Regions from separate parts of the Paenarthrobacter sp. 22069 genome, predicted to be linked through region 1. Evidence: riboswitches for the same ligand, from Rfam matches in the RefSeq annotation. Region 1 holds a riboswitch; each other region holds the start of a gene.
What was found. A riboswitch is a leader RNA that binds a small molecule or an ion and turns the genes downstream of it on or off. The one in region 1 is predicted to bind S-adenosylmethionine.
Positions count from the first base shown of each region.

Region 2: linked by a shared signal. The riboswitch ahead of ACTJK0_RS05675 (DUF1737 domain-containing protein) and the one ahead of ACTJK0_RS11360 (bifunctional o-acetylhomoserine/o-acetylserine sulfhydrylase) in region 1 are both predicted to bind S-adenosylmethionine.
Region 3: linked by a shared signal. The riboswitch ahead of ACTJK0_RS15160 (cobalamin-independent methionine synthase II family protein) and the one ahead of ACTJK0_RS11360 (bifunctional o-acetylhomoserine/o-acetylserine sulfhydrylase) in region 1 are both predicted to bind S-adenosylmethionine.
Region 4: linked by a shared signal. The riboswitch ahead of ACTJK0_RS02440 (aminotransferase class V-fold PLP-dependent enzyme) and the one ahead of ACTJK0_RS11360 (bifunctional o-acetylhomoserine/o-acetylserine sulfhydrylase) in region 1 are both predicted to bind S-adenosylmethionine.

Region 1 covers NZ_JBQEQF010000012.1:40,221-47,903, forward strand. The annotation lists gene ACTJK0_RS11330 (NAD(P)/FAD-dependent oxidoreductase) at 1-626, shown strand, start outside; gene hutI (imidazolonepropionase) at 638-1,849, shown strand; gene ACTJK0_RS11340 (DeoR/GlpR family DNA-binding transcription regulator) at 1,948-2,736, shown strand; gene ACTJK0_RS11345 (CPBP family intramembrane glutamic endopeptidase) at 2,827-3,606, shown strand; gene ACTJK0_RS11350 (DUF222 domain-containing protein) at 3,746-5,500, opposite strand; gene ACTJK0_RS11355 (VOC family protein) at 5,695-6,327, opposite strand; SAM riboswitch class IV at 6,529-6,643, shown strand; gene ACTJK0_RS11360 (bifunctional o-acetylhomoserine/o-acetylserine sulfhydrylase) at 6,669-7,683, shown strand, end outside.
Region 2 covers NZ_JBQEQF010000005.1:125,966-133,648, reverse strand. The annotation lists gene ACTJK0_RS05695 (DUF222 domain-containing protein) at 1-1,236, opposite strand, end outside; gene ACTJK0_RS05690 (DUF1905 domain-containing protein) at 1,394-1,588, shown strand; gene ACTJK0_RS05685 (O-succinylhomoserine sulfhydrylase) at 1,551-2,759, opposite strand; gene ACTJK0_RS05680 (rhodanese-like domain-containing protein) at 2,760-3,170, opposite strand; gene ACTJK0_RS05675 (DUF1737 domain-containing protein) at 3,167-3,442, opposite strand; SAM riboswitch class IV at 3,456-3,571, opposite strand; gene ACTJK0_RS05670 (hypothetical protein) at 4,059-4,313, opposite strand; gene ACTJK0_RS05665 (TetR/AcrR family transcriptional regulator C-terminal domain-containing protein) at 4,541-5,239, shown strand; gene ACTJK0_RS05660 (pyridoxamine 5'-phosphate oxidase family protein) at 5,292-5,756, opposite strand; gene ACTJK0_RS05655 (aminodeoxychorismate lyase) at 5,817-6,746, opposite strand; gene cls (cardiolipin synthase) at 6,841-7,683, shown strand, end outside.
Region 3 covers NZ_JBQEQF010000018.1:3,843-11,525, forward strand. The annotation lists gene ACTJK0_RS15135 (HAD-IIA family hydrolase) at 1-602, opposite strand, end outside; gene ACTJK0_RS15140 (TrmH family RNA methyltransferase) at 657-1,334, shown strand; gene fbaA (class II fructose-bisphosphate aldolase) at 1,533-2,552, shown strand; gene ACTJK0_RS15150 (DUF3151 domain-containing protein) at 2,553-2,975, shown strand; gene ACTJK0_RS15155 (uracil-DNA glycosylase) at 3,072-3,704, opposite strand; gene ACTJK0_RS15160 (cobalamin-independent methionine synthase II family protein) at 3,903-5,111, opposite strand; SAM riboswitch class I at 5,122-5,227, opposite strand; gene ACTJK0_RS15165 (adenylosuccinate synthase) at 5,649-6,938, shown strand; gene ACTJK0_RS15170 (YegP family protein) at 7,115-7,486, shown strand.
Region 4 covers NZ_JBQEQF010000002.1:201,186-208,868, forward strand. The annotation lists gene ACTJK0_RS02420 (DoxX family protein) at 1-58, shown strand, start outside; gene aroA (3-phosphoshikimate 1-carboxyvinyltransferase) at 65-1,444, shown strand; gene rsgA (ribosome small subunit-dependent GTPase A) at 1,428-2,543, shown strand; gene hisN (histidinol-phosphatase) at 2,588-3,400, shown strand; SAM riboswitch class IV at 3,553-3,666, shown strand; gene ACTJK0_RS02440 (aminotransferase class V-fold PLP-dependent enzyme) at 3,703-5,121, shown strand; gene ACTJK0_RS02445 (class I SAM-dependent methyltransferase) at 5,230-5,988, shown strand; gene ACTJK0_RS02450 (metal-dependent transcriptional regulator) at 6,035-6,748, shown strand; gene ACTJK0_RS02455 (FluC/FEX family fluoride channel) at 6,756-7,160, shown strand; gene ACTJK0_RS02460 (FluC/FEX family fluoride channel) at 7,157-7,555, shown strand; gene ACTJK0_RS02465 (hypothetical protein) at 7,634-7,683, shown strand, end outside.

The sequences.
Region 1 (7,683 bases):
ACTCGGCGCAGCGGCTGGGATCCGGGTGGCAGGTGGGCGCCGGAGCGGAGGGACTCGAAACCGCTGTCCTGGTCAACGCGGCCGGCGCGTGGGCGGACGAGCTGGCGGTGATCAGCGGCGTCGAGAAGCTGGGGCTACAGCCGTACCGGCGCACTGCGGCGATTGCCGCCGTCGGCCACCCCCTGCCGGCCGACACCCCCATGGTGGCCGCCGCCGACAATTCGTTCTACTTTCGGCCGGACGGGGCTGACGTGCTGATCTCCCCGTCGGAAACGGTGCCCAGCGGGCCCGAGGATGCACGCCCCCGCCCAGGTGACGTGGAACGACTGGTGGAGAAGCTCAACTCGTTCACCAGCCTGGGCATCACGGGGATCCGCCGGGCCTGGACCGGCCTGCGCACGGAAGCCGCCGACGGGGTTCCGGTGGCAGGTTTCGATGCCGAGGCCGCGGGCTTCTACTGGCTTGCCGGCCAGGGCGGCTACGGGTTCCAGACCTCTGCTGCCATGGCCGAACTGGCAGCGGACCAGATTCTCGCCGGGCCACAGGGCCTGTCAGCCGGAAGCGAAGGTCCGGAATCCCGGACAGCGCGCGCCCTGGCTGCCACCCGCTGGTCCATTCGGCGCTGAAGAATGGTTCCATGAGCACCCTCATTACCAACATTGCCGAATTGATGACCCAGGACCTCGAGCACCGGGTCCTCAAGGATGCGGCGGTAGTGGTCGAGGGGGAGCGGATCTCCTGGATCGGGGCCTCGGCCGATGCTCCCGCGGCGGACGACGCCGTCGACGCCGGCGGCAGGGCGATGCTTCCCGGGTGGGTGGATTCGCACACGCACCTGTTGTTCGCAGGGGACCGCACCGCCGAATTCGAAGCCCGGATGGCGGGGGAGGCGTACGCCGCCGGGGGCATCGCTGTGACCATGGGTGCCACCCGTGCGACCTCCGATTACGACCTCACCCGGCTGGCCATGGGCCGGGTTGCCGAAGCTGTCTCGCAGGGAACCACCTATCTCGAAACGAAGACCGGCTACGGACTGGACATCGAAAACGAGGCACGAAGCGCACGCATAGCCTCCACCGTCGCCGACCAGGTGACGTACCTTGGCGCCCATCTGGTTCCCGCCGGCCAGGATGCGGAAGCGTACACAGACCTGGTTTGCGGTCCGATGCTGGCCGCAGTGCGGCCCTACGTCCAATGGGCCGACGTGTTCTGTGAGGAGGGTGCCTTCAACGCCGAGCAGTCCCGCCGGGTGCTGATGGCCTGCCGCGAGGCCGGCCTGGGCCTGCGCCTGCACGGCAACCAGTTGGGTGAGGGCCCCGGCGTGCAGCTGGCCGTGGAGGTGGGGGCCGCGAGCGTGGACCACGTCAACTACCTTGCCGCGCAGGACGTCAAGGCCCTGGCTGCCTCCTGGTCCGGCTGGGATGCCGCCGCAGGAACAGGCGAGCGTGGCACTGTGGCCACCTGCCTGCCTGCCTGCGACCTTTCCACCCGCCAGCCCTTGGCCCCCGCCCGTGCGCTGCTGGATGCGGGAGTGCAGGTGGCACTCGCGTCCAACTGCAACCCGGGCACGTCATACACCAGCTCGATGGCCTTTTGCGTGACCACTGCCGTCCTGCAGATGCACCTCAGCGTGCACGAGGCAGTCAGGGCTGCCACCTACGGCGGCGCCTTGGCCATGCACCGGGAGACCGGACGGGACGCCGATGGCGAACGCGCCGTGGGCTCGATTGCGATCGGACACCGCGCCGACCTGCACCTGCTGAATGCGCCCTCCGCGACGCACCTCGCTTACCGCCCGGGCATGCCCCTGACGTACGCTGTGTGGCGGGCCGGCGTTCGGCAGCGGTAGACCACTTCTGCACTTTTGATTGTTCTTGATTGTTTCCCATGGGATACAATCAAGAAACGTCACTGGATGCGGTGGCTGGTGTATTGAAAGGCCCTCGGATGACGCGAACTGACCGGTTGACCGCAATTCTTGACCTGCTGGCCAAGACCGGCCAGGTTGAAGTCGACGAGATCGTCAGCACCCTCAACGTTTCCCCTGCCACGGCCCGGCGCGACCTGGACAGCCTTGCCAAGCGACGCCTGCTGACGCGGACCCGGGGAGGCGCCACCACGGGCGCCCTCGCATACGACCTGCCCGGACGATACAACCGCGACGACCACGCGGAAGCCAAGGAACAGATCGCGCAGTGCGCCTCTGCCTTGATCCGGCCGGGTGCGGTGATCGGTCTCTGCGGGGGCACCACCAGCACCGCCCTTGCGCAGATCCTGGCCACCCGGGAGGACCTGAACGCACCCTCCAACCAGCCGACGCTCACGGTGGTGACCAATGCCATCAACATCGCCGGCCAGCTTGCGGTCCGGCCCAATATCAAGGTGATGGTAACCGGCGGCATCCTGAACCCGCGGTCCTACGAGCTGGTGGGCCCCTATACGGACATCATCATGCAGAAGGTGGTGCTGGACATCGCGTTCATTGGCGTGAACGGCATCGATCCCGAAGTCGGGCCCACCAATACGGGGGAGGGGGAGGCGTCCGTCAATGCCCTGCTCGCCAGCCGGGCGCGGGTGTCCTACGTCCTGGCGGATTCCTCGAAGGTGGGGGTGCGGGCCTTTGCCACGATGGACGGGTACAACTTCACCCGGCTGATTACCGACTCCGGCATCTCCGCACGCGACAAAGCCGCCTTTGAGGCCAACGGTACGGAAGTCATCGTCGCCCCCGCCTGATCCATGCTTCGCACGGCGGCTTGCGTGCACTTTAGTTGACACCTTCCGCTCCATCAGCCCGGATCCAGAAACTGAAGGCAAGATGGGAACATGCTGGTTCCCTCCCGCCGCCGCCTGCGGCTTGAAGTATGGATCGTCCTGGGCCTGTCCCTGGGCCAGTCGGCTGTCTATTCCGTGGTGCAGCTGCTGGACAAGATGACCCGGGCGCCACTGGCCGAGGGTACGTCCACCCTGAACCGCTCGCAGAGCACGCGCGAGTACTTCGACCTGACGTACCAGCTATTGGACATCATCTTCGCGCTGGTACCGGTGCTGCTGGTCTTCTACTTCCTGACCGACCAGCGCCAGGCGGGGCCCGGTGAGGACCACAACGCCGGATCAGCCTTTCGGAAACTCGGCTTCAATTTTGCGCGGCCGGGCCGGGACCTGTTGCAGGGGCTTGGTCTGGCCGCGCTGATCGGCATCCCCTCACTGGGCCTCTATGCCGCCGGCCGTGCCCTGGGAATCACCACGGCGATCATCCCCAGCGCCCTCGATGCCTACTGGTGGACCGTCCCCGTCCTCATTCTTTCGGCTGTCCGCCACGCAGTGCTCGAGGAAGTCATTGTGGTGGGTTACCTGCTGGACCGTTTCGGCAAGTTCGGCTGGAGTATGCCGCTGGCCATCGGTGTGAGTTCAGTGCTGCGCGGCAGTTACCACCTGTACCAGGGCTTCGGACCTTTCATCGGCAATGCCGTGATGGGCATTGTCTTCGCCTGGCTGTATACCCGCACGCGCCGCGTCATGCCCCTGGTCATCGCGCACGCCCTGCTGGACATGGTGGCCTTTGTGGGCTTCAGCCTCTTTGGCAAGGCCGTGGGCCTGGGGTGAATGTCTCCGGTCTGTGAGCCTTCTGCGGCCCGCTAATTGTTCGGCCCGAAAAACCGGGATGCGCGCGCGAGGCATCCAGCCGCGCGATTCAGCTGTAAAAGAGCTGCTTTCCCGTCGTGAGCAGGCTGGAGTGCCAATGTCAGGTGTGCGGTAGCAACTGTTGCAAGCTGGCTTGTGGGTCGGCCGGCAACCGGAAAGGCAGGGCGTAGAAGTCGTCCCACAGGGGATCGGTGCAGCAAAGGTCGTCGGTGTCCACCATATTGTTTCCCGGTGGTTCCTCGGGCGGGGGGTCCGGCCAGGCGGGCATCCCGGCGAGGATCTGGAGCCAGTGCAGGTCCTCCAGTTCCTGTGCCCCCGGGTGTTGTTGTTCGGTTCCGGGTCGGACTGAGGTTGGCGACTGATTGGTCAGCTCCGGTGGAGTCGGGGCATGGGGCAGTGCGCTTTCGACAGTTGGCCTCGCACCAGTGTCTGGCAGGGTGTCTGGTGGCCAGTGGGTTGGTTCGGGGGTGGGGTGTTCGGGTGTGTAGTGCCGGCCGGTGGGTGAGGTCCAGCCTGGTGGCTCATTCGGGGCCGCGGTATCGGGTACCCACCGGGAGTTGTGTTTGAGCCGGTGGTGTTTGGGGCAGAGCTGGGCCAGGTTGGTGATCCCGGTGCTTCCCCCGTGTTCCCAGGCGGTCCCATGGTCGGTGTCGTTGTCGGGGGTGTGGTTGCTGCAGCCGGGGAAGGTGCATTTCCGGTCGCGCATCCTGATCCATTGTTTGATGGCCTCGGTGAGCCGGTAGCGGGTGCGGCCGATCTCCAAAGGTGCACCGTCGCGGGGGTCGACCAGCACCCGGTAGAACGAGTTGGCGCCGTCCGCTACGAGTTTCCGCGCCATCGATGCCGGGATGGGACCGAAGCCGTCCAATTCCGCCGGCTCATCCGTGATACCGAGCAGGGCGAACACCGGCACGGTCACCAGGACGTCGGCCCGCGGGGTGGGGACTTTCCCGATCCTGGTGACATTCTGCGTGCCGGTGGTGCCTGCGGCGTGCCCGTCTTCCTCTGTGCCGGGCTTCAGGCTGGCTCCGAGGAGGAGGGATGCTGCGATGTCGGGGCGGAGTTGGGTGAGGGTGCGGGGTTCGTCGGGGCCTTGGAGTCCGCGTGCGGTGGCGGTGGTGCGGTTCCAGATGGCTGAGGCGGTGTGGCCGGGCAGGTAGAGGGAGAGCCAGGCCATGCCGTCCCGGTCGGGGGTGTATTCCATCCGCCGGTCAGCGACTCCCTTTGCGTGGCGCTTCTCGATCGATTCGGGGTGGTGGCGTTCGCGCCAGGAGCGGACCTTGGCCCGGAACCGGGACGGGACGAGCTGGCCGGGGGCGGCGCCGCGGGCCGGGCTGGGGGCGTTGGGGTCGAAGAAGTGCGCCACCAATCCAGCAGCGCCGGCAGGGGTGAGGCCCTCGGTTTCGTCCGCAACGATGCGGGCGTGCTGCCAGGACATGGCCCCGGCGGCCAAAGCGTCGATCACCGGCGGCAGGGAGCAGATCCGGCGCGACTGGTCCACAAAAGCGCCGGCCGCGGCGGAGCTGATGGTCAGGATCCCGGCGATCTCCTCCACGGCCGACATCTCCGCGTAGGTCCGCTCCTGCAAAGGGGCGTTCGGGGCAAGCAACGCGTGCTGGATCTCGGCGGCGTCGGCAACATCACGGGCTTTCACCACGGCGAGCTGGCCCTCCAGCCGTTTCACCACCTCGAGCCGTTGCAGCCGCAGTTCGTACCGCCGCTGCAACACATCAACGTCAGTGCCACCATGAGCATCGGAATCCAGAACAGCATCCTCAAGGTCCAGCGCATCAAGGGCAGCAACAGAGGCAGAAATACCCGCCATCACTGCCCCAACGCCACCGCTGATTCCCATACCCACATCATCCAACGAGGGTCCGACAATGAGAGTCGAAAAGCTGCCCACGCAGGCACAGGCACCCGGAACTCGTTAAATGAATTCGGCCGCCATCGGGTGGTGACGCCGTTGTCACCACCCGATGGCGGCCGAAGCGAATCCGGGCACGTGCCGGAGAGCCAGATCCCGCAGGCTGCGGGACGCAGGGATGGTCAGATGGTGACGGCTCCGCTGGCTGTTTCAAACGTGACCGACAGGATGCCCGGGGTGCCATGCGGGGCAACCCACTCCACCGCCACATCCTCCAGCGGCTTCTCCACGGGCTCACCCAGCCACTCGGTCACGCGCGAAGCGGAACCGGCAATGGTGAGGCAGCTCATCTTGAGGTTGCTTGGGTAGGCGTTGGACGGGTGCAGCGACGGATCGCCCTCCCACTTGAGCATGTACGGGACCTGGGGATCCGCGATGAGCCCCAGGATGCCGATCTGCTTCCAGACCAGTTCGCGGCCGTCCGGGAACTTCCGGTTGCCGTTCACGGCAGCGCGGCCAAGGCGTTCCTCGAAGGGGGCGAGGTCGTCCACTTCGACGCACCAGCCCATCCAGCCGCCACCGGCTGCGGAACGGGCACGAACTGCCTGGCCGAACGGTGCCTTGTCCGATGCCGGGTGGTCCAGCACCTCCACAACTTCAAGATACTTGTGCCCGGCGAGCGGGATGATCATATTCCGGGTTCCGAACCGGGGGTGCACCCCGCCCTTCACTGCCTCAACGCCGAGGGCAGTTGCAATACGTTCGGTAGTGGCCGCGAGGCCATCGTGTTCACAGGCGTAAGAGACGTGATCCATGCGCATGCGAACATCTTGGCACTTTGTGATCGGGCTCTCAGCTAAGGGCAGCCTTACTAGCATTTTTCCTGTTGGGCACGCTCGTTGGCAGGCCCGGCACCGACCGTGGCATCGGCATCGCTGCACCCGGCACGGCCGCCGGAAGACCTTGTTCGTCACAATGCTTTCCGAGGCAACTATCCGGTTCCTAGACTGAGCCCAGGTCATGAGCGCCAGCGCAAAGCCCCGGCTCGCTGGCCGGCAACCCTCCATCCGCGGTGGGGTGCCCCGGGTGAAGACCTGGCTGTCCGGCAAAAGCCGGAAGCAAGCGCGGCCCGCACTGCTCCGAGCATGCCGGGCCCATGTCACAGGAGACTGAAATGTCCAACGGATGGTCCTTCGAAACCCGCCAAATCCATGCCGGCCAGGAAGTGGACAGTGCCACGGGAGCCCGCGCCCTGCCCATCTACCAGACCACGTCCTTCGTGTTCCCGAGTGCCGAAAGCGCTGCCAACCGCTTTGCCCTGGCCGAACTGGCCCCCATTTATACCCGCATCGGCAACCCAACCCAGGACGCCGTGGAGCAGCGGATTGCCAGCCTGGAGGGCGGCCTGGCTGCCCTGCTCCTCAGCTCCGGGCAGGCCGCCGAAACGTTCGCGGTGCTGAACATTGCCGAGGCCGGCGACCACATCGTGGCCAGCCCAAGCCTCTACGGCGGAACCTACAACCTCTTTGCCCACACGCTGAAGAAGTTCGGCATCTCCGTCACTTTCGTGGCCGATCCGGACAACCTGGACCAGTGGCGCGACGCCGTGCAGCCCAACACCAAGCTCTTCTTTGGTGAAGTGGTGTCCAATCCGCGCCAGGACGTCCTGGACATCGAGGGTATTTCCCGGGTGGCCCACGAGGCAGGCGTCCCCCTGATCGTGGACAACACCCTCTCCACCCCGTACCTCATCCGCCCCCTTGAATGGGGAGCGGACATCGTGATCCACTCTGCCACCAAGTACCTGGGCGGCCACGGCTCGGCCATCGCCGGCGTCATCGTCGACTCCGGAAACTTCGATTTCAGCAAGGATCCGGACCGGTTCCCCGGCTTCAACACCCCCGACCCCACCTACAACGGACTCGTCTACGCACGCGACCTCGGAGCGGACGGCGCCCTGGGCGCCAACCTGTCCTACATCCTCAAGGCCCGTGTCCAGCTGCTGCGGGACCTCGGCTCGGCGGTATCACCGTTCAACGCGTTCCTCATTTCGCAGGGCCTTGAGACGTTGAGCCTGCGGGTGGAACGGCATGTTGCCAACGCCACCGAAGTGGCGCGCTGGCTGGAGGCAAGGGACGACGTCGAATCGGTCGCCTACGCGGGGCTGCCGT
Region 2 (7,683 bases), on a different contig from region 1:
GAGCCGGTGATGTTTGTGGCAGAGCTGGGCCAGGTTGCTGATCCCGGTGCTTCCCCCGTCTTCCCAGGCGGTCCCATGGTCGATGTCGTTGTCCGGGGTGTGGTTGCTGCAGCCGGGGAAGGTGCATCTGCGGTCCCGCATCCTGATCCATTGTTTGATGGTCTCTGGGAGCCGGTAGCGGGTGCGGCCGATCTCCAAAGGCGCCCCGTAGCGGGGGTCGACCAGCACCCGGTAAAACGAATCAGCCCCGTCCGCGACCAGTGTCCGGGCCATCGATGCCGGGATGGGACCGAAGCCGTCCAATTCCGCCGGCTCATCCGTGATACCGAGCAGAGCGAACACCGGCACGGTCACCAGGACATCGGCCCGCGGGGTGGGGACCTTCCCAAGCTCAGCGGTATTGCCCTCGCCTAGCAGGAGGGATGCTGCGATGTCGGGGCGGAGTTGGGTGAGGGTGCGGGGTTCGTCGGGGCTTTGGAGTCCGCGGGCGGTGGCGGTGGTGCGGTTCCAGATGGCAGATGCGGTGTGTCCGGGCAGGTAGAGGGAGAGCCAGGCCATGCCGTCGCGGTCGGGGGTGTATTCCATTCGCCGGTCTGCGACTCCTTTGGCGTGGCGCTTTTCGATCGATTCGGGGTGGTGGCGTTCCCGCCACGCACGGACCTTGGCCCGGAACCGGGACGGGATGAGGTCGCCGGGGGTGGCGCCGCGGGCGGGATTGGGTGCGTCGGGGTCGAAGAAGTGCGCCACCAAACCCGCGGCGCCGGCAGGGGTGAGGCCTTCGGTTTCGTCGGCAACAATTCTTGCGTGCTGCCAGGACACGGCCCCCGCCGACAGGGCATCCATCACTGGCGGCAAGCAGGAGACCCGGCGAGACTGGTCCACGAGGGCGCTGGCAGCTGGGGAGCTGATGGTCAGGATCCCGGCGATCTCCTCCACGGCGGACATCTCCGCATAGGTGCGCTCCTGTACGGGGGCGTTCGGGGCAAGCATCGCGTGTTGGATCTGCACGGCGTCGGCAACATCGCGGGCTTTCACCGCGGCGAGCTGGCCCTCGAGCCGTTTCACCACCGCGAGCCGTTCCAGCCGCAGTTCGTACCGACGCTGCAACACGTCCACGTCAGTGCCGCCATGAGCATCGGAATCCAGAACAGCGTCTTCAAGGTCCAGCGCATCAAGGGCAGCAACAGAGGCAGAGATACCCTCCGTCACTGCCCCAACACCGATGCTGATTCCCATACCCACATCATCCAACGAGGGTCCGACATTTGAATCCGACAGGCAGCGGGCAGTGCGCCCAGCAGGCAGTGGAGGCAGCGGCTGCCGCACCCTTTGGACTTATGTCAGGTAGCTGGCCCCATGGCGCCTGCCAGGTGGCCGTGGCATATTCTGCCGCGTGACGCCGTCGTACGTATTTGAGGCTGAACTCTGGTTGCACCCGGGTGAAGCGCCATGGCACTTCCTGACCGTTCCCGCGAACATCGCTGACGAGATCGCGGAAGAAACCTCAGCGCTGGTGACAGCGTCCAAATCCGCCTCGACGTCCAGCCCGGCTAGATCTGCTTCAGTGCCTGTTCCAGGTCGCGGATAAGGTCTTCAGGGTCCTCAAGGCCTACGGACAACCGGACCACTCCGTCGCTCAAGCCGATCGCGGCACGCCCCTCCGGCCCCATGGCGCGGTGCGTGGTGGTGGCGGGGTGGGTGATCAGGGACTTGGAATCGCCGAGGTTGTTGGAGATATCGATGATGCGCAGCCCGTCCAGCAGCGCGAACGCCGCTTCCTTCGCCGAACGCCCGGCGGAAGGAGACAGCTCCAGCGTCAGCACCGTGCCGCCGGCGCTCATCTGCTTTGCCGCCAGGGCGTATTGCGGGTGCGACTTCAGCAGCGGGTACTTCACCCAGCTCACAGCCGGCTGTTCTTCCAGCCACTCTGCCAGCCGCAGGGCCGTGGCGGAGGAATGGTTGACCCGCAGGCCCATGGTTTCCAGGCCCTTGGTCAGGACCCAGGCGTTGAAGGCGGAAAGCGCTGGGCCGGTGTGGCGCATCAGCTGCTTGACCGGGCCGTCGATGAACTCCTTGGTACCGAGGATGGCCCCGCCCATCACCCTGCCCTGCCCGTCGATGTGCTTGGTGCCGGAGTAGACGATGACGTCCGCACCGAGGTCGCCACAGCGCTGCAGCAGGGGAGTGGCAAAGACGTTGTCCGCCACCACCGTTGCACCGGCCGCGTGCGCCAGTTCGCTGACGGCGGCGATGTCCACGATCTCCTGCATGGGGTTGGACGGGGATTCGAAGAAGACGGCGGCGGTGGGCTTGGAGAGTGCCTCCCGCCACTGGTCCAGGTCCGGGCCGTCCACGAAGACCGTCTCCACACCCCAACGGGGCAGGATCTCGTTCAGGATCACAAAGCACGAACCGAACAGTGAGCGGGCGGCCACCACCCGGTCGCCGGCAGCCAGCAGGGCACCAAGGGCAGTGAACACCGCGGACATTCCCGACGCCGTCGCGAAGCATGCCTCAGTGCCTTCCAGCAGCCTGAGCCGTTCCTGGAATGTGGCCACCGACGGGTTGCCGTAGCGGGAGTAGACAAAGCGCTCATCCTCGCCGGTGAATGCGCGTTCGGCTGCCGCGGCGGACTCGTAGACGAAGCCGGAATTCAGGAAGATGGCCTCGGACGTTTCCTGGAAGTTGGTTCGGTCAAGGCCGCCGCGGACGGCCTGTGTGTCGGGGTTCCAGCCGGGGGCGTCTTGGTTGAAGCTCACTTAGTTCTTTCCGAGGTTGGTGGGCAGGCCGCGGTTCTTCCAGCCATTGACGGTACGTTCGCCGTAATGGTCCGGCTCGCCTTCGAAGCCTTCCAGCACGCTGTAGGACGTGAAGCCGGCCTGGGTGGCGGCGGTGGCCGCGGCAATGGAGCGCTGGCCGGAGCGGCACAGGAACACCAGTTCCGCGCTCGGGTCTTCCGGCGCCTGCTCCTTGAGGTCCTGGACGAAGCGCGGGTTGGGGATGCCGCCGGGGAAGGTCCATTGGATGAACAGCGGATCGTTGTCCGTGGCCTTTGTGTCCGGGATGCCGATGTGGGCCCATTCGCCCTCCGTGCGGACGTCCACCAGGATGGCGCCCTGCTCCAGCTTGGCCCAGGCTTCCTCCGGGGTCAGGTCTCCTGCGTAGCTCATGCGTGCCCCTCGCCGTCGAATTCGAGGTCTCCAGCGGCGTCGAGCTGGTCCACGGCGGTGGCCACGGCGGCATCTGCGGAAGCGATCGCTGACGGAAGGACGATCGCCTGCGCCACGATCACGCTGGTGCCGTTGAAGGTTGCAGCCGGGCTGCCGTGCAGCACGTAGCCTTCGGCAAGGGCGTTGGAGATCCGCTCACAGAATTCACGGTTGTCCGCGCCGCTGATAAGGCGGTAGGACAGTCTTTCCTCGGGGGCAGGTGCGTCAGACATGACGGAACTCCTTCTTTCACGCTTGCAGCTCGAATCGGTCGATATGCCGAGTATTCACCTGAGGCACCCCGCCGCGAAAGGGAGGGTTGCCGACCGGCCAGTCAGGGCTTCACACCGGTACTCATTACTCCCCAAAAACGTAACACCTGCCGCGAAAACCCGCATCGCCGCCGTCGTCATGTTCCGTAATTCAGCAGGCGCCCAAGGCGATAAGGTTCCTAGGGTGGGGCACCCCCGACGCCAGAGCAATGAGTGCCGGGGGGGGGGGTTCTTGTCAGCATCCGGGGAAACACGTCGCACCCCGCGGTCCGCCGCAGCCGTCCACGTTCCCTCGTCTCCGTGGTGGCCGGGCTCCTCATCAGCCTTCTGGCCCTGGTGGGCCTGGCAGCTGCAGCCGATGCAGGTGCGGCGCAAGCCGATGCCGCCCGGCAGCTGCGGGCGCCCCTGACCGGGAAAACCATGGCTCGGGGCGGCGCTCGAATGGGGCGAGGACACCGCTGCCGGCTTCAGCGACGGGCTAGGCGTTCAGGACGAAAAATGCTGTGGCACGCAAGTGCCACAGCATTAAATCATGTTCCGAGGGCCGGCCGGAGCCCTTACGGAGAGGGCCGGAGTTTCAAGACAGCCGCGGGTAGCTGCTCAGGATGTAGTCGGCCGCGGCAGGGCCCTTCATCCGAAGCCCGTTGTGGCGGAGTGAAACCTTGTGCTTCATGGCTGCCCAGAAATTCGATTCGGGGCCGGGTGCCTGCTGGTTGATGAAGCACCAGCTCGTGTAAAGCCCATAGAGGCGGTCACGGTCCAGGTTGGATCCTGAGACCTGGTCAAAGTGGGTAGCTTCCTGCAGGAAGATGTCGAACTGCGAATGTGCCATTGCGGCTTCCCTTCGCTCAGTGCTCGGTGCCACCGTTCGGCTACAGCAGCGGTATCCCGTGTCCTGCACAAGGACAGCGGTTCATAAACACCATGCCGTCCACAAGAACGGAACCAGGGACGCTCTCACCGTATGTCTACGCTGTAGACTTTACCTGTAGACTACAGATACGGCAAGCGACTGGAGTAATCGCTTCCGTGACCCGCCCGGCATTCAGGATGGACAACATGGCTTCCCCAAAAACCGTCACAACAGCCAGCCGCAAGGCCAGGCTGAGCCGGGACGTGGTGCTGGCGAAAGCCTTGGAAGTCGTGGACGCCGAAGGGCTCGATGCACTGACCATGCGCCGGCTGGGACAGGAGCTTGGCCGGGACCCGATGAGTCTTTACCGGTACGCCGAAAACCGCGCAGCCCTGCTGGACGGCGTGTCTGAGCTCGTGCTCAACCAACTCACCATCCACCCGGAGGACCCGGACTGGAAGGCGCAGCTGCGCAACATCGCGCATAACCTCCGCCAGCTGGCTCTGGAGCACCCCAATGTGGTGCCGTTGCTGGTCACCCGGCCGCTCTCCACGCCGCTGGGTCTGCGCCCGCTGGGCACGCTCCGGCCCTTGGAGCAGATTCTTTCCCTGCTCGCGGCAGCGGGATTCGAACCGTCAGATGCGCTTCATGTGTACCGGGCCTACTACGGCTTCCTGTATGGGCACATCCTGAACGAACTGCAGGAGTACGTGGTGGACCCGGAAGAGAACGAGGTGCTGCTGCGCCTGGGGCTCCACCGCCTGCCGGCCAAGGAATTCCCCAGGCTCCGCACGCTGGCACCCGCACTCGCAGAGTACGACGGCGCCATGGAACTAGACCAGGGACTGACCATCCTGCTGTCCGGCCTGGAAGCACAGCTGACCCGTCAGGCCTCCCGGGTCTGACGGCCGCAGACTGTTCACAAGCAGCCTGTTCACATACGGCCGGGCGCCAGGATTACTCGAACGACGCCCGTCGCCGGTCCTGGGCCCGGGTGTTCCAAACGTCCGGCCGGTTGACCTTGAACCGGCGCCCGGTCAGCGCCTTGGCGTTGAGCCGCACATAATGTGCCTTTTCACCGGGCTGCCAGGGCTCGAGGCCGAGGCTGTCCACGGCGTCCTTTTCGGCCTGGTCCTCGATGATCTCGGTATCGCCCCGTGCCACAACGCTCCACGCTACTTCGGTGGCGGGATCGTACCCGTCGATCTCCAGCGCCGCGGCCCGTTCCATGGTGGCTCCCCAGAGCTTGGAGCCTGGTGCCGTGCGGAACGCGATGCTGCGCCTATGGACAACGTAGTTGACGGGAAAGATCTCGGGATGGCCGTCCACGACGATGGCAAGCCTGCCCACGATATCGTCGGCGAGGAGTTCCCAGCAGTCGTCAAAGGACAATTTTTCGATCGGCACGTTTTGCGGGTCCATGGTCCACACCTTACGGGTGATACTCCAGCGGGAAAAGGGACGGCGTGCCCTGTCGCACGCCTAGTGGATACCGGCGAAAAGTGCGCTCAACTCAGCTGTCAGTTCCTTCTGAAGCGAGGGCGTGCCGATCTGCTTGCCGTCGATCGTGTTGACGGGCGCCAGCAGGCGGACGCTGGAGATCAGCCAGACGGCATCCGCGTCCAGGAGGTCCTGCGGTTCCAGGGGGCCGTAGCCCAATTCCCAGCCGGCCGCCTTCGCTGCGGTGAACAGCGCGCCCTGGGACGTCCCGGGAAGGATTCCGCTGTCCAGCTGTGGCGTGATCAGGCGTTTGACCCGGGTGCCGGTGCCGGACTCTTCCACGTGCGCCAGCAGCACGGTGGACGTGGGGCCTTCCAGGACGCGGCCATTGGAGGACAGGAAGATTACGTCATCCGCACCCTGCTTGTGGGCGTAGCGGAGGGCGGCCATGTTCACGGCGTAGGACAGCGTCTTCGCACCCAGGAGCAGCCAGGGCGCACGCTCGGCAACGTCGCTGTCATAGCCGCGGTCCAGGAAGATCACGTCGATGCCCGTCTCCCGCTGCCGCCGGCCGGCAGCACCCGCGGGAGAGGCCTGGACCCACGCGGTGGGGGCGGGAGCGCCCTCGACGCCGCGGCTCACCACCAGCTTGACCACCAGCTCGTCCGTGGCGGGGTTTGCCGGCGGGTTCTCCGAGCGGTGCCGGGCAACAGCGGCCGCAATGGCGCGCCGCCAGGCGTCCTGGCCCGGGATGTCCAGGTCAAGGGCCTCGGCGGAGCTTCCGAGCCGGTCCAGGTGGGCCTGCATCTTCCGGACCTCGCCTCCCACGGCCAGCATGGTTTCGAAGACGCCGTCGCCCCGCGTGACCCCGAGGTCCGTGACCAGCAGCTGGGGTTTGGACGCATCCGCGACGCGGCCGTCAGGGAAATCAGGGTCGAGGAAAACGAGAACCACGGGGGCTGGAGAGGTCATGGCACCAGCTTAGTGCGGCGCCGCGGATAAGCTGGGCGTAGTGCCCCGGCCGGAAACCGTCCTCCGGAGCCTAATCGCTCCGGGAGTTATTGACGTGTTGTGGCCTTTTTCGCTTGCCGGCACCGCGCCGACGTGGGTTGTGGTGCTTCTGGGCTTCGCGGACCTTGCCATCCGGGTCCTGGCGCTGGGCATCATCCCTGGCAACAGGCGCCCCACCACCGCCATGGCCTGGCTGCTGGGCATCTTCTTCATCCCGTTCGTGGGCATCGTCTTGTTCCTGCTGTTCGGCAACTTCCAGCTCTCAAGCCGGCGCCGGGCGCAGCAGGAGCAGGTCAACGACCGGGTGCGGTCAGGAATCAGCGCCCTCTCGGAAGTTGAAAGCGACTATCCCGGCCCGGAGTGGGTGAAATCCGCGGCTGAACTCAACCGCACGCTGGGTTCGCTGCCCATGGTGGACGGCAACACCGTGGACCTCATCCCCGGCTACCCGGATTCCATCCTGGCGATGACCAAGGCCGTCCGGAAGGCGAAGAAGTTTGTCAACGCCGAGTTCTACATCATGAGCTCGGACCACGTCACCAATGACCTGCTCACCGCCATGGAGGAAGCTGCGGAACGCGGCGTGGAAGTGCGCCTGCTGTTCGACCACATCGGGACGCTGCGCATCAAGGGCTACCGGAGGCTGCTCCGGCGCCTCAGGGCGGGCAAGATCCAGTGGAAGCGGATGCTTCCCCTGCTGCCCATCCACGGCCAGTGGCGCCGGCCGGACCTGCGCAACCACCGCAAGATCATGGTGGTCGACGGCGAAATTGCCTTCACGGGGTCCCAGAACCTGATCGAGCCCTCCTACAACAACCCCCGGCACCGGAAGGCGGGCCGCGAATGGGTGGAGCTGATGGCATGCCTGCGCGGCCCCATCGTGACCACCCTGAACGTC
Region 3 (7,683 bases), on a different contig from region 1:
ACAATGTACGGTTCCCGTCCGGTGGCCTTGGTGATCAGGGCGGCGATCGCCCCGGTGGCCGGCATGGGGCCGTCCTTCGACGGGCCCGTGGCATCCGGGTTTGTTGCAATGAAGCGGGCACCGGCCAGGATCAGGCGGATCGCGGTGGTGATCGCCTCAAAGGAGTAGGTGCGCGTCTCGCCGAGCACCACAAAGTCCGGGCTCTGGTCGGTGAGGATGAACCCGGCCTCGTGCAGCGCCGTCGTCAGCCCTGCCTCGCCGATGGTGTAGGCGCGGTTTCCGGATTCCGAGCCGCCTGCGGACACCTGGTCCTTCAGGAACTGGGCGGTGGCCAGGGCCGAAGTCCAGATGTTCTCCTCGGGGATCTCCAGCCCGGAAGCGCGCAGGCGGGCGGCCAGGTCACGCGGCGTGAAGATGGAGTTGTTGGTCAGCACCAGGAAGCGCCTGGACGTATCCACCCAGCGCTGGATCAGTTCCGCGGCACCGGGGATGGGCTGGTTCTCGTGCACCAGGACACCGTCCATGTCCGTCAGCCAGCACTCAATCTCCTGCCCGCTGCGGTAAACCGCCGGGTTCCCTGCCACCTGGTCTGTTTCTGCCATGCCTGTCCTCCACGTGATGATGGTTGCCCGAATGCTCCAGTCTAGTGTTGAAGGGTGAACCAAACGCCCGGAACAGCAGACGAACCGCACCACGAGCCTGGGGAGGCCGAACCCGCAAAGGCGGAGGTCGGCGTCGGGCCCTGGCAGGGTGAGCTGCCCGAAGGCGATCACTGGGACCCTGACCTGCTGGCGGATGGCGACCGGCGCAACGTTCTGGACAAATACCGGTACTGGAAGCACGAGGCGATTGTTGCCGAGCTGGACTCCCGGCGGCACAACTTCCACGTGGCAATCGAGAACTGGCAGCATGACCTGAACATCGGCACGGTGGTGCGCACCGCCAACGCCTTCCTGGCCAAGGAAGTGCACATCATCGGCCGACGGCGGTGGAACCGGCGCGGTGCCATGGTTACCGACCGCTACCAGCACGTCCGGCACCACCCCACCGTCGAGGACTTCGTGCAGTGGGCGCAGGGGGAGGGGCTCGCCGTTATCGGGATCGACATCTTCCCGGACTCGGTGCCCCTGGAAACCTACGAACTGCCCCGCGACTGCGTGCTGGTCTTCGGGCAGGAGGGCCCGGGGCTGACCCCGGAAGTCCACCAGGCCGCCGTCGCCACCCTGTCCATCGAACAGTTCGGCTCCACCCGATCCATCAACGCCGCCTCCGCCGCCGCGATCGCCATGCACGCGTGGATCCGCCGGCACGTCTTCGACCAGCGCGTGTCCTGACCGCGTCCATTTCTCGCGGCAGGCCAGGGTGGTAGGCCCACGCCCGCAGGGTTCCCTGGCCGAGCTTGCGAGGCTAGGGTGCGGGTGGGGCGTAATCCAGAGCACTCCCGGCCCGGGAATGGCTAGGATGGAGCCAAGCCGTAAGCGGTCTATTTGAGGGTCATCCACCCACAGACGAAACTCAGCAGAGGAGCCAGCATGCCCATTGCAACCCCAGAGATCTACGCCGAGATGATCGACCGCGCGAAGGCGGGCGGCTTCGCGTACCCGGCCGTGAACGTCACGTCCTCGCAGACGCTGAACGCGGCCCTGCGTGGCTTCGCCGAAGCGGAGTCCGATGGCATCGTGCAGGTGTCCACCGGCGGTGCCGCCTACTGGTCAGGCGCATCCACCAAGGACATGGTTGCCGGTTCCCTGGGCTTCGCTGCCTTCGCCCGCGAAGTTGCCAAGAACTACGGCGTGAACATCGCCCTGCACACCGACCACTGCCCCAAGGACAAGCTGGACGGCTTCGTCCTGCCCCTGCTCGAGGCTTCCGAGGCTGAGGTCAAGGCCGGCCGCAACCCGCTGTTCAACTCGCACATGTGGGACGGCTCGGCAGAGACCCTGCAGGAGAACCTGCGCATCGCCCGCGAACTGCTGCAGCGCACCGCCGCGGCCAAGATGATCCTCGAAGTTGAAATCGGCACCGTCGGCGGCGAGGAAGACGGCGTGGAGAACGCCATCAACGACAAGCTGTACACCACCGTGGAAGACGCCCTGGCCACCATCGATGCCCTCGGCTCGGGCGAGAACGGCCGCTACATCACGGCCCTGACCTTCGGCAACGTGCACGGCGTGTACAAGCCCGGCGGCGTCAAGCTGCGCCCGGAGATCCTCAAGGACATCCAGGCCCAGGTGGGCGCCAAGATCGGCAAGGAGAACCCGTTCGACCTGGTGTTCCACGGCGGTTCCGGCTCCTCGGACCAGGAGATCGCCGACGCCGTCTCCTACGGCACCATCAAGATGAACATCGACACTGACACCCAGTACGCCTACACGCGTCCGGTGGCGGACCACATGTTCAAGAACTACGACGGCGTCCTGAAGGTCGACGGCGAAGTGGGCAACAAGAAGACCTACGACCCCCGCGTGTGGGGCGCCTCCGCCGAAGCCGGCCTTGCAGCCCGCGTGGTGGAAGCCACCAAGCAGCTCGGTTCGGCCGGAAAGACCTTCTAAATGTCGGACGAGTTCCGCCGGAACCTGATGGGGCCGGAGCCGACGCTCCTGCCTGCCGAAACAGAGGTGTACGGGCAGCTCGAGGCCGGCCACGAGGCCCTGGACCTGGTGGAAAAGCACCCTACATCCTCGCTCCTCTGGGCCATCCTGGCCGAGGAAGCGTGGACCGAGGGCCGCACCATCGACTCCTACGCCTACGCCCGCGTGGGCTACCACCGCGGGCTGGACGCGCTGCGCCGCAACGGCTGGCGGGGCGTTGGCCCCATTCCATGGGAGCACGAGCCGAACCGCGGCTTCCTGCGTGCCCTCTACTCCCTGGGCCGGGCCTCATCGGCCATCGGCGAAGCTGACGAGCCGGAGCGGATCCAGAAGTTCCTGAATGACTCCGACCCCAAGGCCAAGGCGGCCATCGAAGGCTCCTAGATCCCCGGTGGGAACGACGGCGGCCGGTCACCTTTCGCATGAAAGGCGGCCGGCCGCCGTCGTCTTGTGTGTGTACTTGAGCCTGTTTAGACCTGGCTAGCCCTTGTTGGCGATGCCCGTGCGCGCCATAGCGTCGGCGTACGCGGCCCGCATGTCTTCGAGGTACTCTTCCTGGCGCGCCGGGGAGCCGGCGAAAGCGCGGCCACTGAGGGACCGGACCTTGTAGGTCTTCAGGCCGCGGCGCCACAGCAGGGGTACTTCGGTCTTCAGCAGCAGGTTGGCCAGGCGGTTGGCTTCGGTGCCGTGTGCCACGATGACCGAGGCGCGGGGAACCAAGGCCAGGAACTTCAGCAGGGGCTTCAGGCCCGCCTGGATCTGGTCCGGAGTGAACTTGCCGTTGGCTTCGCCGGGGACATGCCAGGGATGGACGTTCCACGGCATGACGAACTCGGGCCGCAGGGCCAGCTTCCACTGGATGCCCAGCATTCGGGTGGCGGCGTCCTGGTCCCCGGCGGTGATGAAACCGGACTTGTCCGCTTCGCCGATGTTGGAGAACAGGCTGATGATGCGGCATTCCTCCACGTCGTGCATGGGGTCAACGTAGGGAACTGTGGTTCCGGGCTTGGCTTCCCGCAGTGAGTCGCACAGTTCGTTGACGGCGGCCACGCTCGGTTCGTAGCGGCGGCTCATGAGCTGTTCGTGGAATGTTTCGGGGGCCAGGGCTGTCATGAAGGGCTGGTTCTCCTGCGGGGATTGGCATTGCTGCCGTCACCGATGCGGGTACGCGGGCGCGCGTCACGTCGGTGGCGGTTGGTTGGGGTGGGCCGGCTCCTGTCCGGCCTTGTCCAGTTTAGCAAGCTGCGGGAAGCGAAACGCCGGCCGTGCCTCCCGGTGATGGAAGGCACAGCCGGCGTTTAGGGGTCGGCGCTACCAGAGTCGTTTGGTGGCGCGGCGTGCGCCCTCGCCCAGCGCCTCCAGTTTTGCGAAGGCGATCTGCGGGTGGACGCGGCCGCCCAAGCCGCAGTCGGTGGAGGCGATAACGTTCCCGCGGCCCACGATTTCCGCAAAGCGGACAATGCGGTCTGCCACCAGGTCGGGATGTTCCACCACGTTGGTGGCGTGCGAAACGACGCCGGGGATGATCACCTTGCCCTCGGGGAGCTTGGTGTCCTCCCACACCCGCCATTCGTGTTCGTGGCGGACGTTGGCTGCTTCGAAGGAGTATGCGCCCGCGTTGACCTGCAGCACCGACCCGATGATGTCGGCGAGGGGGATGTCCGTGGTGTGGGGGCCGTGCCAGGAACCCCAACAGACGTGCAGCCGGATCTGGTCCTGGGGGAGGTCGCGCAATGCCCAGTTGGTGGCCTCCACCCGCAGCTGGATGAACTTCAGGTAGTCCTCCAGGGACGGCTCCGGGTTGATCTGGTCCCAGCTCTCGGCCAGGGACGGATCGTCGAGCTGGACCGTGAGGCCGGCGTCGATGATGGCTTTGTATTCCTCCCGCATGGCATCGGCGCAGGCGTAGAGGAGTTCCTCGTCCGTCTTGTAGTACTCATTGGCCAGCCGCGCGCAGGATCCGGGGGAGAGGGAGGCGACGAAGCCGTCCGAGAGCCCAGCCGCGGCCAGCCCGGTCTTCAGGTTCCGGACGTCGGATGCCACCAGGTCCTGGCCGGTGTAGCTCAGGGGCCCGGTGATCTTGGGCTGGGCCACGCTCTTTCGGTGGGTGAGGATGCCTGAGGAGGGATCGTTGTAGGCCTCGTTGAACGCCTGCCGGTCCCGGCGGTCGGGGAACGAGGTCAGGACAACGTTGCCGGGTGACGAGCGGCGTACGCCGGCCTCGGCCCAGCGGTCCACGTCCGTGGGCTGCAGGCCGCCCAGCCGTGCAAAGGAGTAGTTCCACCACGCCCCGTAGTCCACGGAACTGGACATGGTGTGCCCGTACTCGCCGTCATTGGGGATGTCGATGCCCAGGTCCTTCTGGCGCTGCACCACGTCCACCACGGAGCCTTCGAGGAGTTCAAGGAAGCCGGGGGTAATTCCCTCCGATTCCTTGGCGGCGTTGGCCGCGATGAGCTCCGGCGTGCGGGGCAACGAGCCGGCGTGGGTTACGCGGATGTGGTCAGTGTTCAGGGACATGCTGGATTCCTTTCCATCGGTCCTGGCAGTAGCACCTTCGGCAAGCATCTGTTGATGCCGGGCCGTGGTTGCTGCGGCGTCACTGAGCCAGGTCTCTCAGCCGCTCCGGATGGTTCACTCCCACTTAAATCGAGCGGGCGCGGTCCGGGCAAATCCGTCCGGAATGTGTCGCCTGGTTCCGTGCCCCACAGCCGGCAGCCGCTCCCTCCCTGAATCGCTGTCCTGCTTTTCGAGATGCGTGGCATGTCGGACCACTACCTGGATGAACCCCGCGGCCTGCAGGGGAGGCCGAGGACGAGTAGGCGGCCCGACGCCGCCGCGGTCCGGATATCCATGGGACGGCGGCGGGCCACACGCTGGACAAAGTGCCCGATCCGCTAAACTTGGGTGGTAAGAGCCCCCGAACTCTTGCGTCGCTGCGCCGCAACGCGGCCTGGCGAAGGCCGGTCTGTTCGGGGCATTCTCATGAACGGCGCTGCACGGGCCCGCCACCTGGTGGCCGGACACGGGCAGCCCGAACGAATGGGGGAGGATCCCATGCCAGCAATTGTGATCGTAGGAGCCCAGTGGGGCGACGAAGGAAAAGGCAAGGCCACCGACCTGCTGGGCGGCCGTGTTGACTACGTCGTCAAGCCCAACGGCGGCAACAACGCCGGGCACACCGTCGTCGTAGGCGGTGAAAAGTACGAACTCAAGCTGCTGCCGGCAGGCATCCTCAGCCCCAATGCCGTCCCCATTATCGGCAACGGCTGTGTGGTGAACCTCGAGGCCCTTTTCCAGGAAATCGACGGTCTCCAGGCCCGCGGCGCGGACACCTCAAAACTGCGGGTATCCGCGAACGCCCACCTGGTGGCCCCGTACCACCAGGTCCTGGACAAGGTGACTGAACGCTTCCTGGGCAGCCGCGCCATCGGCACCACCGGCCGCGGCATCGGCCCCGCCTATATGGACAAGGTGGCCCGCCTGGGCATCCGGGTCCAGGACGTCTTCGACGAGTCCATCCTGCGCCAGAAGGTGGAAGGCTCACTGCGCCAGAAGAACGAACTTCTGGTCAAGGTCTACAACCGGCGCAGCGTGGTGGTGGACGAGATCGTGGAGTACTTCCTGTCCTTCGCCGAACGACTCCGCCCCCTGGTCATCGACAGCACCCTGGTCCTGAACACCGCCCTGGACGAAGGAAAGGTGGTCCTGATGGAGGGCGGCCAGGCCACGTTCCTGGACGTCGACCACGGCACCTACCCGTTCGTCACGTCGTCCAACCCGACCGCAGGCGGCGCCTCCGTGGGCTCCGGCATCGGCCCCACCCGCATCTCGCGTTCCATCGGCATCATCAAGGCCTACACCACCCGTGTTGGTGCCGGCCCGTTCCCCACGGAACTCTTCGATGAGATGGGTGTCTACCTGCAGAAGACCGGTGGCGAGTTCGGCGTGAACACCGGCCGTCCCCGTCGCTGCGGCTGGTACGACGCCGTCCTGGCCCGCCACGCTTCCCGCGTGAACGGCTTCACGGACTACTTCGTCACCAAGCTGGACGTGCTCACCGGCATCGAGCAGATCCCTGTGTGCGTGGCTTACGACGTAGACGGCGTGCGCCACGACGAAATGCCCATGACGCAGACCGAATTCCACCACGCTAAGCCCATCTTCGAGTACTTCGACGGCTGGACCGAGGACATCACCGGAGCCCGCACCCTCGCGGACCTGCCGGAGAACGCGCGGAACTACGTCCTGGCCCTGGAGAAGCTCTCCGGAACCCGGTTCTCCGCCATCGGCGTCGGCCCGGACCGCGACCAGACCATCGTGGTGAACGACCTCATCAACGACTGACACGCCCGTCCAGGGCAGGACCACGACGGCGGCAGGCACCTTCCACAGGTGGCCTGCCGCTTGTCTTGTATCGGGTTGAAAGCAATTTACACAGGCTTAACGCGATCGGTCTTGTGAGGTTGTCGGCGGTGCGGCCAGACTCGTTGGTACCCCCTGGTGCCCAAGGAAGGATCGTCATGGCCGGAAAATTCGAAGCATTCGTTGACGCTGATTCGCTCTTCCGGTTCCGGCTCCTGGCGCCGGACGGCGCCGTGGTGGCCGTCTCCGGACCGTACCAGGACAAACAGGCCCTCGCCGCCGGAATCGCTGCCGTACGCGAATGCGCGGGTACCGGCCTGGTCACGGATCTATGCCCCACCGGGACTGCGGGCCGCCCCGCGGCCGTCCCCGTCGCCGCTGCCGCCGCCGCTTCCGCGGAGGTGCCGGCCGCCGTCGTGCCCGCCTGCAGCGAGGAGCGGATGCCCGGCAGGCTGCATGCCTTCCCCCTGGCGAAGGCGCCGCGCCGGCAGGCGACGGCACCCCGGTGGACCCGCGCAGCAGCCCGCTGACGAACGAAAAAATGCCTTACAAAGAATTTTTTCGAAACGCGTAACCCTTTCATGGTGCGCAGCGATTACCCCTATGAAGTGCCGGTCTGGAACCTGTCCCCCATCATGTTCCAGACCGGCTCTTTTGTCTTGCGCGGAGGGCTTGTCCGCATAGTCCGGTTTGGCCATTGAAGAGCCTGCCGGGGCATGTGGCGGTT
Region 4 (7,683 bases), on a different contig from region 1:
GCTGAACAAGGCGGACAAAGCCGTGCGCCGCGCCGCCAAGCACGCCACGGGAGCATAAGCACGAATGACCGCACCAGCCGCCACCCGTGACGGGGCCCCTGTCCAGCACTGGGCCGCACCTTTTGCGTCCCGGCCCGTCGATGCCACCGTCACGGTGCCCGGATCGAAGTCCCTGACCAACAGGTACCTGGTCCTGGCAGCCCTTGCGGACGGCCCGTCCCGCCTGCGCGCTCCCCTGCATTCGCGGGACTCGGCGCTGATGGTCGATGCGCTCCGGCAGCTGGGTGCCACCATCACCGAGGTCCCCGGGGACGGCGCCTTTGGTCCGGACCTGGAAGTGGTGCCGCTGCCCGCCGCGGCAGCACCATCAGCCACCAGCATCGACTGCGGGCTGGCCGGCACCGTCATGCGGTTTGTCCCGCCGCTCGCTGCGCTGCGCAACGGAACCAGCGAGTTCGACGGCGATCCGCACGCGCGGAAGCGGCCCATGGGCACCATCATTGAGGCCCTGAAGGCCCTTGGTGTGCACGTTTCGGCGGAGGACGGCAGCGCGCCGTCGTCGCTCCCGTTCGTGGTGGAAGGCAACGGCGCAGTCCGCGGCGGCCACCTGGTGATCGACGCCAGCGCCTCCTCCCAGTTCGTTTCCGCCCTCCTGCTGGTGGGCGCCAGGTTCGACGAAGGCCTGCACCTGGAACACGTGGGGAAGCCGGTCCCCAGCCTTGACCACATCAATATGACCGTGGCCGTGCTGCGGGGTGCCGGCGTGTCCGTGGACGACTCCGTCCCCAACCACTGGGTGGTGGCGCCGGGCCCAATCCGGGCCTTCGACCAGCGGATCGAACAGGACCTCTCCAATGCCGGGCCCTTCCTGGCGGCGGCCCTGGCCACGCGGGGCACGGTCCGGATCCCCAACTGGCCAACGGAAACCCAGCAGGTGGGAGACCTGTGGCGCAGCATCCTGGCAAGCATGGGCGCCACCGTAACTCTGGAAGACAGCGTCCTCACCGTCACCGGCGGCCCGGAGATCCGGGGCGGCGACTTCGCGGACACCAGCGAACTGGCGCCTACGGTCGCTGCGTTGTGTGCCCTGGCCAGCGGTCCCTCCCGGCTCACGGGAATTGCGCACCTCCGCGGACACGAAACGGACCGGCTCGCAGCCCTGGTGGCGGAGATTAACCGGCTCGGCGGTGACGCCGAAGAGACCGCTGACGGGCTGGTGATCCGCCCGGCCCGGCTGCACGCCGGCGTCGTGCACAGCTATGCCGACCACCGCATGGCCACCGCAGGGGCAATTTTGGGACTGGCTGTGGAAGGCGTGCAGGTGGAGGACATCGCCACCACCGCCAAGACCATGCCCGATTTCCCGGAACTGTGGGCAGGCATGCTGGCGCAGCAGGCGTCCGCAGCCGGACCGGAGGGGCGCGGCAGTGGCGCGGAGAACTGATTCCTGGGACGAATCAGACGTTCGGGTCCGCCCGAACAAGAAAGGCTCCCGGCCCCGCACCAAGGACCGGCCCAGCCATGACGATGCCGTGACCGGACGGATCATCACGGTGGACCGCGGCCGGTACACAGCGGTGGTGGATGAGGACTCGGAGGACGAGCGGGTGGTTGTCGCGGCCCGGGCCCGCGAGCTCCGCCGCTCACCGGTGGTTGCCGGTGATTTTGTGTCGCTGGTTGGTGACGTGTCCGGCGCCCCCGATACGCTGGCACGCCTGGTGAAAATCCAGGACCGGCACACGCTCCTGCGCCGCAGCGCCGACGATACCGACCCCATTGAGCGCGCCGTCGTGGCCAACGCCGACCAACTGGTGATCGTTGTGGCGGCAGCCAACCCAGAGCCCCGGACGGGATTTATCGACAGGGCCCTGGTGGCCGCCTACGACGCCGGCATCGAGCCGATCCTGCTGGTTACCAAGGCCGACGTCAAGGATCCAGCGGACCTGCTGTCCAACTACACCCACCTGGATTTCCCGGTGATCATCAGCCGGACAGCCGACGCCCAGGCCTCTGGAATCGACGCGCGCTCGGACGACGGTCTTTCGGCCCGGCTGGACATCGCGGCCGTGGCTGCCCTCCGGGCCCACCTGGACGGCAAGGTCACGGTGATGCTCGGACACTCGGGTGTGGGCAAGTCCACCATGGTCAACGCCCTGACCGGCGCCGAACGGGCCACCGGCGGAGTCAACGCGGTGACCGGGCGGGGCCGGCACACGTCGTCCTCCGCCCTGGCCCTGCGCCTGGCGGCCGCCCCGCCCGGCAGCTGGATCATCGACACCCCCGGCATTCGCTCCTTCGGATTGGCCCACGTGGACCCGGACCGGATCCTGCGTTCCTTCCCGGACCTCTCCCCCGGCATCGAGAACTGCGAACGCGGCTGCAAGCACACGGCAACCGCGGTGAACTGCGGCCTCGACGACTGGGTGGGCGGCGGACATGCAGGACCCACTGGCCCGGCCCGGCTGGCGTCCCTGCGTCGGTTGCTCGGTACCGATCCAAGGATGGAAGCGCAGGAAACCAAGGAGCTTGGCAGCGTCAACTGACGCGTTCTCCCGGCAGAAACGCCGGCAGACGGTAGTTTGGAACCATGATCCAACCCGCTTCGAGCTACAACGATGACCTGCGCCTGGCCCATGTCCTGGCCGACTCCGTGGACGACCAGACCATGAGCCGCTTCAAGGCCCTGGATCTCCACGTTGAGACCAAGCCGGACCTGACGCCGGTCACCGACGCCGACAAGGCCGCCGAGGAAGCCATTCGTGGCCAGCTCTCCCGCTCCCGTCCCCGCGATGCCGTCCTGGGCGAGGAATTCGGCAGCACCGGCCACGGCTCGCGGCGCTGGATCATCGATCCCATTGACGGGACCAAGAATTTTGTCCGCGGCGTGCCTGTCTGGGCCACACTGATCGCCCTCGTCGACGAGGGCGAGCCCGTGGTCGGTGTGGTCAGCGCGCCGGCCCTCGGCAAGCGCTGGTGGGCGGCGAAGGGCATGGGCGCCTACATGGGACGCTCGCTGGCTGCCGCCACCAGGCTCCGGGTCTCCAACGTGTCCAGCCTCTCTGACGCGTCCCTGTCCTACTCCAGCCTCACGGGATGGAAGGAACGGGGAAACCTCGACGAATTCCTCGGCCTCACCGAGGACGTCTGGCGGACCAGGGCCTACGGTGACTTCTGGTCCTACTGCATGGTGGCCGAGGGTTCGGTTGACATCGCCTGCGAACCGGAGCTGAACCTTTACGACATGGCCGCACTGGTGCCCATCGTGGTGGAGGCCGGCGGCCGGTTCACCTCCCTGGAAGGTGAGGACGGGCCGTTCGGTGGGAACGCTCTGGCCACGAATTCGATCCTGCACTCCGAGGTACTGCACAGGTTGAACCCGTACCTCGACGATCTGCTGTAACGGCTGCCGTTTCCGGTCTTCCACGAATTTTGCGACGCCTGACACCTCCGCAAGGGGGTGTCCGGCGTCGTTTCTTCGATGGCGCGTAACAAAACCCTTAACAATTGCCGCGGCTTCAGTCCTGGCCGCCCGATGTCCTACGCTTTTATGCAGGTCACGAGTGCCAGCGCAAAACCCCGGTTTGCTGGCCGGCAACCCTCCATTCGCGGTGGGGTGCCCCGGGTGACGACCAGGCCGGTCCGGAGCGGATACGGCAAGCGCGGATTCCTTATGCCGGAGTCCTGTAGTCAAGTGAGGTCTCTGTGACAACTGCCACCGTCTCCCCCCAGCACGCTATTGCCGAAGCTCCCGTTCCGGATGCACGCCATGCGGCCGCGGGCCGGCCCCTTGCCGCCGTCACCGGTGCCGAAATCCAGGCTCCCCTGATTGCCGGCGGCCATGTCCGCTACGCGAACCTGGACTACGGTGCGTCCGCGCCGGCCCTGTCGCTGGTGTCCGCCTACCTGAACGAGATCCTCCCCTACTACGCGAGCGTCCACCGCGGCGCGGGGTACGCATCCCAGATCAGCACCTCCGTGTACGAGAACGCGCGCAGCATTGTCCGCGACTTCGTTGGTGGCCGTCCGGATGATTCGGTCATCTTCACCCGCAACACCACCGACTCGCTGAACCTGCTGGCCGGCTGCTTGCCCGTGGCCGACGGCCGCGCCGCCGGCGATGTCCTCTACCTGGACATTGAACACCACGCCAACCTGCTGCCGTGGCAGGGCGTTCCGCACCGCAGCATCGTTGCCGCGGACACCATCGCCGGCACCCTGGACGCCGTGCGCGCCGAACTGGAGCAGGGCGGGGTGTGCCTGCTGGCGGTCACGGGCGCATCCAATGTCACGGGCGAAATCCTTCCCATCCGGGCCCTGGCCGCGCTGGCCCACCAGCACGGTGCCCGGATCGTGGTGGACGCGGCCCAGCTCGCACCGCACCGCCGGGTGGACATCAGTGCGGACGACGTCGACTACCTCGCGTTCTCCGGCCACAAACTGTATGCACCCTTCGGTGCAGGCGTCCTGGTGGGACGGCCCGACTGGCTGGATGCCGGCGTACCCCACCTTGCCGGCGGCGGCGCCGTCAAGGAAGCACGCCTCGACGGCGTCAGCTGGGCCACGGGGCCGGCCCGCCATGAGGGGGGCTCGCCGAACGTGCTGGGCGCTGCCACCCTGGCCCGCGCCACCCAGGTCATCGCCGGGCTGGACCAGGACCGGTGGCATGCCCACGAATCCGCCATCCGTTCGTTCCTCGTTGAGGGCCTGCAGCGCATCGACGGCGTAACCGTGCACCAGATCTTCAAGGACACGAACCCGGAAACGGACACCATCGGTGTGGTGAACTTTTCCGTGGAGGGCTACGACGCAGGACTGGTGGCGGCCTACCTGTCAGCCGAGCACGGCGTGGGCCTGAGGGACGGACGTTTCTGCGCCCACCCCCTGCTCAAGCGCCTGGGCCTTCCCTCCGGTTCCCTGCGTGCAAGCTTCGGCGTCGGCTCCCGGCTGGAGGACGCCGAGCGCCTCCTGGCGGGCATCCAGGCACTCCGCAGCAAAGGGCTGGGCTGGGACTACGTGGTGGACGCGGGCCGCTGGGTACCGGCCAACGACACCCGCACCTACCCGCACTGGGCACCGAACACCCCCGGCACCGCAGGTGCCGCGCCCTGCATCGACGACTAAGCCTGCAGCAGGTCCGGCAGCCCCGGGCTGCTGGCGTTAACCCTTCCGGCACTGCAGATACGGTAGATTCTTAAGGTACTGCAGGGCGTTGACTGAAGGAGACCGCACGTGGTTCGGGGTGGCCCCAGGCTCGATCACGGGCGGCGCCGGGAGCTTGGACAAAGCTTTCAGGACGGCGGCAGGCACTACCAGCGCGTCCGGCCCGGCTATCCGGAGGAGTCCGCCCGGTGGCTGGTTCCCGCCGGCGCCCACGATGCCCTGGACGTCGGCGCCGGAACCGGAAAGTTCACTGCCCTGCTGCTGGACATGGGACTGGACGTCACCGCCGTCGACCCCTCCGCGGACATGCTCGCCCAACTCGAGGAACACTATCCAGCCGCCACGGCTGCGGCGGGGACTGCCGAGGCGACAGGCCTGCCCGACGCGTCCTTCGACGTCGTCACCGTCGCGCAGGCGTGGCACTGGTGCGACCCCCTCGCGGCAAGCACCGAACTGGCGCGCGTCCTCCGGCAGGACGGGACCCTCGGTCTGGTCTGGAACCAGCTGGACACCTCCATCCCGTGGGTTCACCGGCTCTCCCGGATCATGCACGCCGGTGATGTGTACCGGCCGGGCCACAAACCCGTGGTGGGGCCCGAATTCCGCGGGCTCGAAGGGCACGTCACGCACTGGCAGGACAAGGTGACCACCACCGACCTGATGGAACTGACCAAGTCGCGCAGCTACTACCTGCGGGCGGGCGAGTCGACGCGGGCCAAGGTCCTGGCCAACCTCGACTGGTACCTGCACGAGCACCTTGCCTACGGCCACGGCCAGGAACTCGACCTTCCGTACCTCGCCCTTGCCTGGCGGGCCGCCAAGGCATGACGGCTGCCTCCCGTGCCGCATGCGCCGAGCCGGTAGGCTTGAAGGCGTGAAGACCAGCGCGCCCTCCTCCTCGATCGAGGACTACGTCAAGGTCATCTATTCCTTCACGGAATGGCAGGACAAGCCCATCACCTCCTCCCAGCTTGCGCAGCGGCTGGGGGTGGCCAATTCCTCGGTTTCGGAGATGGTCCGCAAGCTCAAGGACCAGGGCCTGGTGGACCACAAGCCCTACAGCGCCGTCACACTGACCGAGGCAGGGCTGCGGCTGGCCCTGGCCATGGTCCGGCGCCACCGCCTGATCGAGACCTACCTGGTCCAGCGGTTGGGCTACAGCTGGGATGAGGTCCACGACGAGGCCGAACAGCTGGAGCACGCGGTCTCGGATACGTTCATCGAACGCGTCGCGGCCAAACTCGGGAACCCCCGCCGGGACCCGCACGGCGACCCAATTCCCACGGCGGACGGCCAGGTGCTGATGCCGCACGCGCACCTCCTCGCCGGGCTGGACCAGGGGCACACGGGCAGGATCACCCGGATCAGCGACGACAACCCCGAACTCCTGAGGTACCTCGCGGCCCAGGAGATTGACCTGGACGCCGAGGTGGAGGTGCTGGGCAGGAAGCCGTTCGGTGGCGCACTGGTCGTGCGGATCAGCGGTCCGGACGGCTCCCGAGAGTACGACCTTGCGGATGAGATTGCCTCCGCGCTGTGGGTCTCCGGTGACACCCCCCATCCGGGCTGCGTCCTGGACGGCAACTGACGTGGCGATGCCCGAAGGCCGTGCCTGGCTCGCTGTGGCTGCCGGCGGGCTGATCGGCACCGAACTGCGGTACGGGCTGGGCCTGGCCTTTCCGGACCTGCCCGGCTCGATCCCCTGGGCAACCCTTGGCATCAACATCAGCGGCAGCTTCGTCCTGGCAGCGTTGACCACCGTCTGGATGGCGCGGCCGCACACTGCGTTCTGGCTGCGTGCCGGGATCGGTCCGGGCCTGCTGGGCTCGTTCACCACCTTTTCCGCCGTCATCCTCGCCTCCGACCAGCTGGCGCGCGCCGGCGCCCACCCGGTGTGGACGGCCTACCTGGGCCTGTCCCTGGTCCTCGGCCTTGCCTCCGCGGGTGCGGGGTGGCGGTGCGGCAGGCTCATTTCGCGGAACCGGGACGGGCGGCCATGACCGCCGCCGCCCTGGTGGGATTGTTTGGCGTGGCGGGGGCGCTCCTGCGGTTCGGGATCGACAGCTGGTTTGCCCATCACAGCAGCATCCGCAGCGTCCGCACCGGCAGCCGCGGGCGGCTGCACTGGCCCTGGGCCACCCTGGTGGTCAATGTCGTGGGGTGCTTCATCATCGGCCTCGCCCATGGGGTGACCGGCCGGCTGGGGCTGGGCACTGAGTGGCAGCTGGGACTTGCCACTGGCCTGGCCGGTGGCCTCACGACTTTCAGCTCGTGGAGCACCGCGACAATCCGGCTGCTCAGCGAAGCGCGCTTCGGTTCGGCGGCGTTGAATGTGGGGGCCAACCTCGCGCTCGGTTTTGCCGCCGCCGCAGCCGGCATCGCCCTCGTTGGCTGACCCAAAAGGTGACCCACCAGCCGGCCTACCCCCGGCCCCCGGCGGCAGATGCCGTCCACTCCCGTATGGTGGACTGTGATGATCAGCAGACGTGACGCAGCAATAGCCCTTGATGTTCCGCTTGAAAT